DNA from 3 places in the Ruegeria sp. B11 genome. Region 3 is predicted to be linked to each of the others. Evidence: riboswitches for the same ligand, from Rfam matches in the RefSeq annotation. Region 3 holds a riboswitch; each other region holds the start of a gene.
The links. A riboswitch is a leader RNA that binds a small molecule or an ion and turns the genes downstream of it on or off. The one in region 3 is predicted to bind cobalamin.

Region 1: another riboswitch for cobalamin. It lies ahead of ACR0I1_RS08905 (DUF1636 family protein); the one in region 3 lies ahead of ACR0I1_RS10705 (energy-coupling factor ABC transporter permease).
Region 2: another riboswitch for cobalamin. It lies ahead of ACR0I1_RS07970 (hypothetical protein); the one in region 3 lies ahead of ACR0I1_RS10705 (energy-coupling factor ABC transporter permease).

What each region holds. Positions count from the first base shown of each region.
Region 1 is NZ_JBQFVO010000002.1:237,540-241,733, forward strand. It holds gene ACR0I1_RS08895 (peroxidase family protein) at 1-352, opposite strand, end outside; gene ACR0I1_RS08900 (catalase family protein) at 371-1,438, opposite strand; cobalamin riboswitch at 1,697-1,904, shown strand; gene ACR0I1_RS08905 (DUF1636 family protein) at 2,007-2,363, shown strand; gene ACR0I1_RS08910 (ABC transporter ATP-binding protein) at 2,360-3,145, shown strand; gene ACR0I1_RS08915 (ABC transporter substrate-binding protein) at 3,164-4,111, shown strand; gene ACR0I1_RS08920 (FecCD family ABC transporter permease) at 4,113-4,194, shown strand, end outside.
Region 2 is NZ_JBQFVO010000002.1:50,226-54,419, forward strand. It holds gene rsgA (ribosome small subunit-dependent GTPase A) at 59-1,087, shown strand; gene ACR0I1_RS07965 (alpha/beta hydrolase family protein) at 1,124-1,981, opposite strand; cobalamin riboswitch at 2,104-2,323, shown strand; gene ACR0I1_RS07970 (hypothetical protein) at 2,415-2,822, shown strand; gene ACR0I1_RS07975 (phosphatase domain-containing protein) at 2,827-3,327, opposite strand; gene ACR0I1_RS07980 (DNA polymerase III subunit gamma/tau) at 3,500-4,194, shown strand, end outside.
Region 3 is NZ_JBQFVO010000002.1:664,324-668,517, reverse strand. It holds gene ACR0I1_RS10715 (aminotransferase class V-fold PLP-dependent enzyme) at 1-819, opposite strand, end outside; gene ACR0I1_RS10710 (transglutaminase-like cysteine peptidase) at 1,077-1,316, shown strand; gene ACR0I1_RS10705 (energy-coupling factor ABC transporter permease) at 1,422-2,105, opposite strand; cobalamin riboswitch at 2,182-2,394, opposite strand; gene ACR0I1_RS10700 (L,D-transpeptidase) at 2,610-3,272, shown strand; gene ACR0I1_RS10695 (hypothetical protein) at 3,314-3,586, opposite strand; gene ACR0I1_RS10690 (heavy metal translocating P-type ATPase) at 3,773-4,194, shown strand, end outside.

The DNA.
Region 1 (4,194 bases), 430 kb from region 3:
AGGTGCGAAGGAAACTGTCGGTAAACCATTGTGCGGCCGAGATAAACAATAGTGTCGATCCTTGCGGGCACATCAAGGTAAGCGGGCTGCCATCCATTTGTGTCCGTCGGCGAAAGAGATCAGCAACTTCGCTTTCCGACGGCAGGATGGGTGAGAGGTCTTCTGGCGTTGTATGCCGACCGATCCAGCGATGGGAAAACACGCCGGGCCATGTCGTGTAGTCTGCGCCCATCGTATAGGGCCGCGGTCGGTGGATCTTCGCGGCGTTTGCAAGCCTGATCGCGGCTAAATAGCTCGTAACGGGTGGGGAGATCTTGAATCCGAGTTTGATCAGATCATCAACGTCCAGCATCAATACATCTCCGTTTGGTCATCGATTCGGGAACCGGGCGCGGGCCAAGCTCAGATAGGTTCTGAGCCGGATCGCATTAATCGGTCCTAAAGGTTCGTGATCTGCCGTGACACGCCAGGGCGAGAAGCTCATCGCGTCTCCATTCTGCGGATCAAATTCTGCACCTTTGGGAATCGTGATATCCGCCACGGGCGTGACGGTATGATGGTACGGATCAAGAGGTGCATCTGGTTGCGGATCGCATGCCCACCGGATGCGATTGTCGAGCACATCGAATTCGTCGGCCGGGCGCGGGGGCTCAATCACACACACCTCGAAGTGATTATCTCCATCGGCCACGTCTTGCCGCAAACACTGCCCGATCCCATCTGGGTCGTCTACCGGATGTGCCGGAATTTTTGGTTTCGCGCTGCGGGCCAAGTATCTGACCGTTAGATCGGGGCCCAGCCGATACGGTGTTGTCGACCAGAAATGGACCTCAAAAGGCGAGTGCATATAGTTCGAGGCAAAATCACTCGCGACGCGAAACTGACGCTTGCCTTCACGAGTGAGGAAGGCGCGAAATCCTGCGCGCAGCCCTTTGGTGATCAACCTAAGGCTCCATTTTCGTCGCCCTTTGATCGCGTGCTGGACCGCTTGTAATGTGGCGACAAGCCTGCCCAATCGCTCATATTCATCGGGGACGTAGCTGGGAAACACATCCTGATCGACCAATACGAAATCGAACTCGTCGCTGAGTTGTGTGGTCCCCAGATGCGCAAGTGCCTCGGCGTCGATCAGCTTGGGGCCTGGCACGTCAAAAAGCTTGATCGCCATCCCGTGGGCATCCGATTTCCGGTCATCCAGATGCGCGCCGTTGGAAAAGCGAAGTGCGGCTGAATAGGCAGCGGGCTGTTCAAACAGGCCGTGACGGAACTGTTCTGGTAGATCGTTTCTGACGGTGAATGTTGCAGCCACACACCCGTGACTGCGCCCATGCTGAGCCCTTAAGCGATGGCCTTTCCACCGTGCAACGGCCTCGAGATTGTGGTCAATGACATCATCAACAATATCCGGCGGCAATGCGTTTTGCGAAACATGCGTCAAAGAACCGTCTCCTTGGATAAACCCAGGCAATGATCAATCAGGGGTAAGGCGCTGACAAAGCTAAACCTCTAAATTTGTTCAGCTTACCTCAGATTGTCTAATTTCCAAACACACCAACTATGGACAGCCGTGGCCAGACAAATTCGGCGCGCAGCCCAAGCTATTCGGTTGGTGCTTCGGACACGTGGTTGCCGGCGCTCGATCCTCGACCAGAGTTGGGCGCCTTCGACTTTATCATTGACGTGTCCGGTGTTCTCGGGCACTCAATCGATTGATGGTTCCCGGTGGTGTTGCCGCGGGATGAAAAGGGAATACGGTGAGGTTTGCCAAAAGGTGCCAATTCCGTAACTGCCCCCGCAACTGTAAGCGGTGAGCAAGGCCAAACAGCCACTGGTCCACAGGATCGGGAAGGTTGGCCGAGCGCGGACCCGCAAGTCAGGAGACCTGCCATCAGATGTTTAACCAACCCGGGGCGGGGCGTCCTGGAAGGAGGCTTTGATGGCGCGTCAATCGCGTGTTTACATTGTCGGCAGCTTCCGCATGCGCTTGGAAACAAGTGGAGTGGACCATGCCAGATACGCCTGATCATTTCATTCTAGTCTGCAAAAGCTGCACTGAAGGGCTGCGCCTCGATGAAATTTGCGATGCGTTGACTGGGAAATTACCTCGCGGCTTTGCGATCCGCGCGTCGTCTTGCATGGCAGGCTGCGATAGTCCCAGAACGGTTGGGTTCCAGGCCGTAGGAAAGGCGCAATACCTTTTTGGTGGCATTCAGACCGCGGATGAGGTGCAGGCGCTGGCTGAGTTTGCAGCCCAGTATCGTGAAAGCCCGGATGGCTGGACAAATGCCAAGGATCGCCCGCAGGCGTTGTTCAATAAAACCCTCTCGCGCATGCCGCGGATCGAACAGGGGGCATCGCAATGACGTTGCCACCCTTTCTGATTGCCGAAAACCTTGAGTATTATGCCCTTAACGGAGATGTCCTGTTGCAGGGCGTCTCGTTCGAGTTGGACGAGGGTTCCATTCTAGCCATCGCCGGCCCGAACGGGGCGGGGAAAACGACGCTTCTCAATCTGTTGTGCGGCGCTGAGCCGCTGGCACTTGGCGATGTTCGGATCAAAGGACGCAGTCTGAAACAGCTCTCCGCCAAAGAGCGTGCGCGCATGATTGCAGTGGTAGGTCAGCAGGAACTGCCCGATGGACGCTTGGCGTTACGCGATTATGTTGCGCTGGGGCAAATACCCATCCGTGCGGACCGATCTGCCGAAGGCCACGCGCAAGAGCTGGACCGGATTTTAGACCTGACCGGTCTCGCCAATCTCGCGGACAAGCGCATGGCCCAACTGTCCGGAGGCGAACGTCAGCGTGCCCATATCGCGCGCGCTTTGGCGCAGAACCCTTCGTTGCTGTTTCTGGACGAACCGACCAACCATCTGGATCCTGATGCAAAAGGGCGGATGCTGTCTTTGGTCGCCGAGCTTGGGATCACCGTGGTCATGATCGTACACGATCTGGTCATGATCCCCGAATTCGCCACACACGTGGCGCTGATGAAATCGACCCGCATGATCGAGTTTGGATCGGTGGACAAGGTGCTGACACCCGAAAGAGTCCGCGAAACTTTTGGCGTTGATTTCCTCTGCTTTCTCCACGAAGGCCGCGTGATCCCGGCGCTTGATATTCGAAGAACCACAATCTCAACTTAGTCGAAGGAACACACTGAGATGAAATACATCTGGCCCGTGGCGTTGGCCACCGCCATGGCAAGCGGTGCTGCTGCGCAAGAAGTCACCGTAGACAACTGCGGCGAACCGCTGGTTTTTGATACCGCGCCCGAGCGCCTGGTTGTGCATGACATGAACATGACCGATATGGCCTTTGCATTGGGTCTGCAGGACAAGATCGTCGGCCTGACCGGCATCACCGGCTGGTACAAGACCAGCCCTGATTTTGATGCCCTGCGCGGCGACATCCCCGAGCTTGCGCCGAAATATCCGACCGTCGAAAACTTGGTGGCGGTTGAACCCGACCTGTTCTTTGCCGGTTGGTACTATGGCATGAAGCCGGGTGGTGATGTGACCCCAGATACATTGGAACCGTTCGGAATCAAGACCTTGGTTCTAACGGAAAGCTGTGTCCATCTGGACAAGGATCGCCCCGAAGCCAGCATGGATCTTCTGTTTGGCGATGTGTTGCGCTTGGGCAAGGTGATGCAAGTCGAAGACAAGGCCGAAGCTCTGGTCTCGGGCTGGAAAGAGCAGCTGGCAGCGATCGAAGCCAAGACTGCTGAACTGCCCAAGCCCCGCGTCTTTCTTCTGGATGGTCCTGCAGATGCTCCGTTTACCGCCGGTAAATTCGCGATTCCCGATGCGATGATCACAGCCGCCGGTGGTGAAAACGTCACTCATGACATGGACACGAGCTGGGGCCGCACTTCGTGGGAGGCCGTTGCCGCATCGAACCCGGAATTCCTGGTTTTGTTGGATTATCAGACCGGCAATGGCGCCGAGGACACTTTCAAGTTCCTGCAGGAACATCCCGTCATGTCGCAGACTGATGCCGTCAAGAACGAACGCTGGATCGGATTGCGCTACGAAGAGCTGACGCCCGGACCGGCAAATATCGAAGCGATCTCGAAGATGGCGCGCGCGATGCATCCGGGTCAGAGCTAATATGGGCCGACTGGGCCTGACGTTGTTGCTGGGGGCGGTCGTTCTGACCGCCCTTTTGCTGATTTCCACGATCTACGGCACAA
Region 2 (4,194 bases), 610 kb from region 3:
CCAGCGGATGCGCGATTGCCATCCGGCGGGATTGCTGTTTCTGATCACAGGCAGACCAATGTTACTTTCCTTATCGGACCTCGGATGGTCCTCTCATTTCGCGGCTCAGCATGCGGCTGATCCGTCACTTCTACCGTATCGCATCTCGGCCGTACACCGGGATCGACTGATCGGGCTGAGCCCTGAAGGTGAATCGCCTTTGTTATCTCTGGATCAATCAACCGGCGCATATGCCGTTGGGGATTGGGTTCTGGCGGATGAAAACAAACGCATACGCCGAGTGCTGGACCGGCGCAGCCTGCTGCAGCGCCGGGCCGCAGGTACAGGGGCAGCGGCGCAGCTGATTGCTGCAAATGTTGATGTGCTGTTCATCGTTAGTTCCTGCAACGCCGATTTCAATATGCCACGATTGGAGCGGTATCTTGCGCTGGCACATCAGGCAGGCTGCTATCCGGTGGTCGTTCTGACCAAATCGGACATGTGCGATGATCCGAGCCTTTATGTAGATCAAGCCCAATCGCTCGCCCCGTTTCTGACGGTACTTGCGGTCAACGCGCTGGATCACGGCGATCTCGAACAAGTTCTGTCGTGGTGTCCGAAAGGACAAACCAGCGCCTTGCTTGGATCATCCGGCGTTGGGAAAACGACGCTCGCCAACGGGATGACGGGGCAGGATCAGGCCACCGCAGGTATTCGCGAAGACGATGCGCGCGGCAGGCACACAACAACCTCACGCGCCTTGCATCGCATGCGCAATGGCGGCTGGCTGATCGATACGCCCGGCATGCGCGCGTTACGTCTGCTAGATGCGCAAGAGGGGTTGGATGAGGTGTTCTCGGACATCTCAGACCTCAGCCTGAATTGCCGCTTCTCGGATTGTCAGCACGAGACCGAGCCCGGATGTGCGGTGCAGGCGGCAATCGACGCTGGTACGCTTGATCCCGCGCGGCTGGACCGCTGGCGCAAGCTGCGGCGCGAAGACCAACACAATTCCGCTTCGGTGGCGCAGGCCCGCGCCCGCGACAAGGCGTTCGGCAAGATGGTGCGCAGCGTGATGCACGAGAAAAAATCCCGTAAAGGGCTATAACGAAGCTGGGCACCGACCTACCGGTGCCCAGCGCTATCAGGCGATCAGTCTAGGCCAGACTGCCGCATTCCGTCTTGCGAATGCACCGATATGGCCGATCTTGGACACTCCTAATTCGCTTGGTGCAAGCAGATGGCGCCCGGCTTTGGGTCCATAGAGATCGGCAAGACGCCAGACAGCATCCGGCGGCACCATTTCATCATCTGCGAAGGTAAACAGATCGACACGTTTGCCCAAGTCTTTCCAGCGGGCGGCGGGCAGTGTCGTGCCGATCTCTGGCACATAGCTTTTGGGGGCGGTGCACCATTTGCGCCATTGCCAATAGACTTGGGCAGGCAGGTCCGATCCAAACCCGACCAACCGTCCGGGCAGGTAGCCAAGCGCCTTGACCACCAGCGGCGCGTGACCATACCAGAACAACGCCGCCAAAGCGCGATAAGGCCAAGGGTGATCCGCCAGCGTTACCAGACCCGAACAGACACAGATCATCCTGTCGATCTGATCGATATCGGGTTGGATCGGGCCAAACATTCCGCCCAAGGAATGACCGATGCTCCATAGCTTGGCCTGTGGAAACCGTCGGCGCATCTCGGCCCGGGCGGCTGGAATGTCGATCAACGCCCAATCGGCCATGGTGACATTTGACCGCTTTTGCGAACCCACCAAAGAGTGACCAAAATCCCGGTAGTCATAGGTCAGGCAGGCCATGCCCTGTTCTTCGGCGAGCCATCGGGCGAAGTGCTGATAGTAATCCCTCGGCACCCCAGTCGCACCGTTTATGACGACCACCTTTTCGGGGTCGGCAACCGGACGGTAAAGCCGCGCCGACAACATTGCCGGGTCGGACGGGATCTGAAAATCCTCGGTCACAACCGCCTGCTGCGTGTCCAACATGGTGCCCTCCAATACCGACTGAACTGATCAGTTCACCCGAAGCGCCTCAAGTCAAGGTTGACGTGGCTGGACCGTACGTCACTTGCCTGACGCAATCTTCTTGACTCGGGCACGGCGCAGCCGATAGCCATGTCGCGATGGTTCTCGCGCCCAATCGGGCCGGGATGAAAAGGGAACACGGTGCGGTTCTGCACGGAGAAAACCGGAAAGAACCTAGTCCGAGACTGCCCCCGCAACTGTAAGCGGAGAGCAATGCCGAGATACCACTGGCCTTGAAGGCTGGGAAGGTCGGCAAAGCGATGACCCGCAAGTCAGGAGACCTGCCATCAGATGTAGAACCGAAACTCGGGCGGGGTGTCCGGGACGGGTTTGATCGTGCTCTGCACCGACCAACCTGTGCCACGCCCTCGCCCTGCGCGCGGAGGGCGCATTGATGATCTGGAAGACTAAAACGCACGAATTCGCGGCGACCGTGTGCCAACGTACTGGGGCAACCTGCCCCGCACTGGCGCAAATGGCGCGGGCTCTGACGCAGGCCATGTCCACCACAAAACCGGTCACAAAATCTGGGTTTGAGATTGAAGGCAGTATTGACCTGTCGCACTGCCCAGAGGGATGTACCGCCCGCTTTCGCGCCCAATGCGACCAGATACGTGTATTCTGCGGAACCGATCCTGAAATCGATACCGGCCGGCTGGATGACTACGCAGACATGATGTTCGGAACCGAGTACCGCAGCCTACCCGCAGACCTGCTAAGGAATCCTCCTTGCGCCATGCTTGAGGCTTCGCTTCTGGTGCAGCACAACGGTGGCGAAATCTCGCCACATGTTGGTGTCTAAGCCGTCAAACGGCTTGAACACGGGCCGGTTCAACGGCCCAAAGCATCTGGGCATTTGTCTCGACTGCGCAAGGACGCACCGTACGCAATCGCTTCAATGCCGCCTCAGGCCGTTCACCGCATTCAACCATCAGACGCAGAACCACCATCCCGGATCGGCCACAGCCACCACGGCAATGCACTAGCACACGGCCACCACCTGACAACGCCTGACGGGCAGTCGCGCCAACGCGGGGCCAGCGGTCCAAAATCTCTTTGGGTGGCGTGCCAAAATCTTCGATCGGCAAATGCACCCATCTGCTGGCACGCCCCTGAATATCAGCGCCAAAATTCCGCGCACCATCCTGAATCATCTCGACCTCAGTCGTCATCGAGATCACAAGTCCCGGCTTCCAGTCTGCGATAAGATCGAGGTCTTCGGTATAAGTGCCTCCGCGCCCGGGCATCGATGACAAGGCCAAGGTGCCTCCGCCAACCTGCAACGCATAAACCACCAGTTGCGACATAATCTCCCCCCAAACAAACTTCACCCAACAACATACTGGTCCAGTAAATAGAATAGAGTGGATTTTAGCCGCATACCCACGCATTCCAAAATGAAAATCGTCCCGGCCGGCTGTGGACGCGGGCGGCGGGGGCCTCTACGCTGCGGCGTAACGCGAATCCGACAGAGCAGACATGACCGAGACGCCCAGCCCCGCCTACCAGGTTCTTGCCCGCAAATACCGCCCCGAAACCTTTGCCGATCTAGTCGGTCAGGACGCCATGGTGCGCACTCTGAAAAACGCCTTCGAGGCGGACCGGATCGCGCAGGCCTTCATCATGACCGGCATCCGCGGTACCGGCAAGACGACGACCGCTCGGATCATAGCCAAGGGTATGAACTGCATCGGTCCCGATGGCAGCGGCGGCCCTACCACCGAACCCTGCGGTCAATGTGAACACTGCGTAGCCATCATGGAGGGCCGCCATGTCGATGTGATGGAGATGGACGCCGCCAGCCGCACCGGTGTCAATGACATCCGCGAGATCATCGACAGCGTCCGCTATCGCGCTGCGTCCGCGCGCTACAAGATCTATATCATCGACGAGGTTCACATGCTGTCGACCAGCGCTTTCAACGCGCTGCTCAAGACGCTGGAAGAACCCCCCGAACACGTGAAGTTCATCTTTGCCACCACCGAGATTCGCAAGGTCCCGGTGACCGTCCTGTCCCGTTGCCAGCGCTTTGATCTGCGCCGGATCGAGCCGGAGGATATGATCGGACTGCTGCGCAAAATTGCAGGTGCCGAGGGGGCACAGATTGCCGAGGATGCGTTGTCGTTGATCACCCGGGCCGCCGAGGGATCGGCGCGGGATGCGACCTCACTGCT
Region 3 (4,194 bases):
CATTGTAGCGTAAGAGCCGGTATCACGCGTCCCCATTTCCCAATTGTCGGCGGGGCCGTCGATCAAGCTGTTATGTGGCAGCTTGGTCAGCCGGTCAGAAATCCAGGCCACCCCGTAACCATGGCGCGAGAACACCTTGTAAGGCGAGATCACATAGCCATCGACATCATAGGCGGTTAGGTCGATCCGGCCATGCGCGGCGTGCTGGATACCGTCGATTATGATGAAGCAATTGGGCGCAACGGCGCGGATCTCGGCAGCCACAGCCGCTACATCCACGCCCATACCGGTCACCGGCGAGGTGTGCACGATAGTCGCAACCTTTGTGTCCGGCGTTACCTGCGCCGCATAAGCATCTGCTGTGACGGTGCCTGTGGCGTCGTCATGGACCACCAGAACATGATCTTGCCCGGCCACCCCGGCCCAACGCGCGCAAGCGCTTCGGGTCGCGGGATGTTCCAGCGTTGTGCCAAGTACCCGACCGGTGGCGGTGCCCAGACAGGCGTTCATGATCAATCGAAACAGCAGCTCGGTCCCGCTTTCGCCGACAAAGAACTGGCCACCGGGGGCGTTCATGAACACGGCCATATCTTCTTTGGCCTTGTTGATTACCCGCACCAGTTCGTGACTTCCCGGGTTGTCGCGGCCCTGATTGTCAGGGATCGCAGCATAAGCCTGCGAGGTGCCCACAACCGAATTCAGCGTCAGCGCCCCACCCGCGTTTTCAAAGAAAATACGCGGTCCCTGCTGCGGGCAGTGGTCAACCTGCGCAAATCGGGCACGGATTTGTTCAAGCAATTCTGGAGTGATCTTGGTCATCGGGAACCATTCCTGCGAAAATGTCATTCTGGCAAGATATATGCGCCCTTTTGCAAAACTACTCACAAAAAAACTTGGGGCATTGTGGGTGGAAATTGAGACCATCGAGCCAAGAGAGCTCAGCCACAAGAACAATATGGTTCGCGAATTTCAATTTCGTCGGCCCGATCACACCCTCACGCATGCCTTCGCTCGGTTGCGAAACCGCTAGTCAGGCCGACGGTTTGTAACCTGAGCGTTGTTCTAGAGACATCGCTTTGCAAAAGAAGTTTGAACTAATGCAGAACGGCCTGGATCCTACGAAGCTACTTATTGCAACTGTCTTGGACACCAATCGCAGTGGCCATGCAGTTTTAGTTTATCGCTCGAGTGAAGGCGATTTGATTCTGGACAATGTCACCAACAGGATCAAATCTTGGAAGGAAACGAGGTATCTTTTCCTACGAATACAGGACCCAAATCACCCTGATCGTTGGGTACAGGTTTCTAGCGGCTAAAGACAATGTGGCGCGCCCTAGAGACGCGCCACAATAAAATTTTGGTCCTGCGACTACTGGTTGTTTCGCGGCAACCCAAGTTTAGGACACTGCTTCAAACTTTGGTCAAGCTTTCGCAGCGTTGTACAAACGCGGAGTCACCAGACCTGTACTGTTCAAACCGCGCATTGCCTTGGCTGCCGCAAGCACTGCCAGATCAGCAATCGGCTCAATGACGATTACCAGCATATAAGCGCCGCCAAAGGACAGAACCGACGCCATGGTTTCTGCGCCGAAACCCTGGCCGTAGAAGGCCCAGAACCCAACCCATGCGACTACTCCTCCCTGATACGTCGCACTTAGGGCAAGAGCTTGGCCATATTTGAGGTCAACATATGCTGTGCCGGGTGCGATGATGCGGCTGGCCAGTGCCTGTAGCGCAAATAGCGGCACCAGCAGAGTGGTCAGGTTGATGAAGTACTGCGGAAGATCGAACGGGGCAAAAAACACACCCTGAATCAGGAGACCAGCTGCCAATCCAAAAGCCGCGGGTGCAGCACCGAGAAGCAGAAACAGCGTCGACCCCAGGATGAAGTGGACTTCAGAGACACCAACCGGGAAATGCGGCAGGACTTCGAAGAAAAGGAAAACCCCAACGGTGGCGAGCACCGAGCGCATAACAAAAGATGCAGGTCCATTCGCACGCAATGTGGAAAACGTTTCTTTCGCTGCGTAAGTAGCCGCACCTGCGGCGGTAACATAGGAAAGCGCGATTTTGGCACCATTCACGATGCCCGGTTCGATATGCATGTTTTTTCTCCCTACCGCCTCACCCGGCGGCTTGTCAGGTTGAATCGACCGTAAGGCCGACAGGTTCAGTCTGGGCATAGCCCGGCGCTTTACGGCAGGTCTCCTGACTCGCGGGTGCTCGCTCCGCCAACCTTCCCGGTTCCATTACGAACCAGTGGTGTCTTGGCATCGCTCTCCGCTCACAGTTGCGGGGGCAGTTACGGAATTGGCGCCATTGAAAACACCGAACCGTATTCCCTTTTAATCCTTTTGGCTTCCGCCATCAGGAACCGAAAACAATTCACCGCTACAATGGCGGCTTCGCCTGTGTCAATTGTCTTTGCGACCTATTCCAATGTAAACTCGACCGAAGCAGGATTCACGCAACCGGTCACTTGATCGACAGGGTAAACCAAGCGTTACCTGAAACCTCTTGAAGCTCTAGCTGCTAGAGGCTTTAAGAATCGGATTAATTCGCGATAGTGCGATCCAAATACGTTAAACTTGTGAACCAGGACGAGACCTATGCTTACAAGGCGCCATTTCATTCAATCCACCACAGCGCTGTTCTCGGCGTCTGCGGCCAGTCCATTGATCGCCAAAACCTGGCCAACCGCATCGCAGAAGACCTATTGGGACAGTCAGGTCACGCCAATTGGTTACGATCCAATGACCTCAAATCCGTGGGGTGTTCATGACCGTTTTTTACCAAGACGCGTCGCGGCAAATGATGGTTTGGTTCCAGGTGACATCCATGTGGATGCCGTCGCGCGCTATCTCTATCATATCGAAGAAGGCGGGACCGCAATGCGCTATGGCGTAGCGATCGCGCGCGGGAACCTTTACGAGCCCGGCACCTATGTTATCCGCCGAAAGGTCGAATGGCCACACTGGACACCAACCGCTTCAATGATCGAGCGCAACCCCGAATACGCGGAATTCCGGAATGGCATGGAGCCCGGGCCGAATAATGCTCTCGGCTCTCGTGCCCTTTATCTATACGTTGGAGACCGAGACACATATCTCAGAATTCACGGCACGCCTGAGCCAAGAAGCATCGGCGGTCGCGCAAGTTCTGGATGTGTGCGAATGATCATGGCTCATATCAATGACCTCTACCCAAACGTGAAAACCGGCTCGACCGCTTTCCTATACTCTGCCGAAGATAGCGTCACAGCCCGCTCATGAATATTGGGCAGCGTACAAGGACGTCGCTGCCCTCATTTCGATCAGGCGTCGCGCGCAATGCAGATCGGAGCGCCATTCGTCGCGCGCAATGGTACCAATGTCGTCTCGACGGGTCCGCTGTGCTCATACCAAAAGCAATTATCTTCTGGCAAAAGGCGTGCCGTGGTCAAATCCTGCGCCGGCCCTGCCAGCGCTACGACCGAATCTGGCACGTTGCCTGGTTCAAGTGCCTTGCTTTTGGCTCCGGTGAACTGGGCTGAGCAACCAGCCGTAATCGAGACTAACGTGATGGTAATTGCGATCCGTTTCTGCATTGATCTGTTCCAAATTTTTTGCGTCATCTGCAATTAGATTGCATCCACACGGCCGGCCCGCAAGACGAAATGAACTAACAATATCGCAGGCAAAGAACCCGGATGAAAAAAATATAAAAGGTATTGAAGCTCTAGTTACTGTAGGAACTATTTACAAAGGACCATAGAGATTCTTGAGGTCCAATCATGTCATCCGATACCCATAGCCACGACCATGGCCACGAAAACAAACATGGTCACCACGCATGCGGTAGTGGCGGGTGTGGCGACATCGCCCCCGCCGGTCCAATTCCTGAAGGTGGTAGAAGCTTTCAGGTCTCTGGCCTTGATTGCGCCGAAGAGGTGGCGATCCTGAACCGTGTCGTCGGCCCGAAAGCAGGTGGTGAAGAGCATCTCGCATTTGATGTGATCAACGGTCGGATGACGCTTCTTGAAAGTGCTTCCAAGTTATCTGACGAAGATGTCATGCTGCTGGTTGCGAGTACTGGTATGACCGCCAAACCATGGGATGACGGAAATGCCGCCCAGGACCAGGCGGCGCATATTGCACGTCAGCGGCGGTTCACCACTCTTAGCGGAGGGTTTTGGGCAGCAGGTTTTGGCTGGCA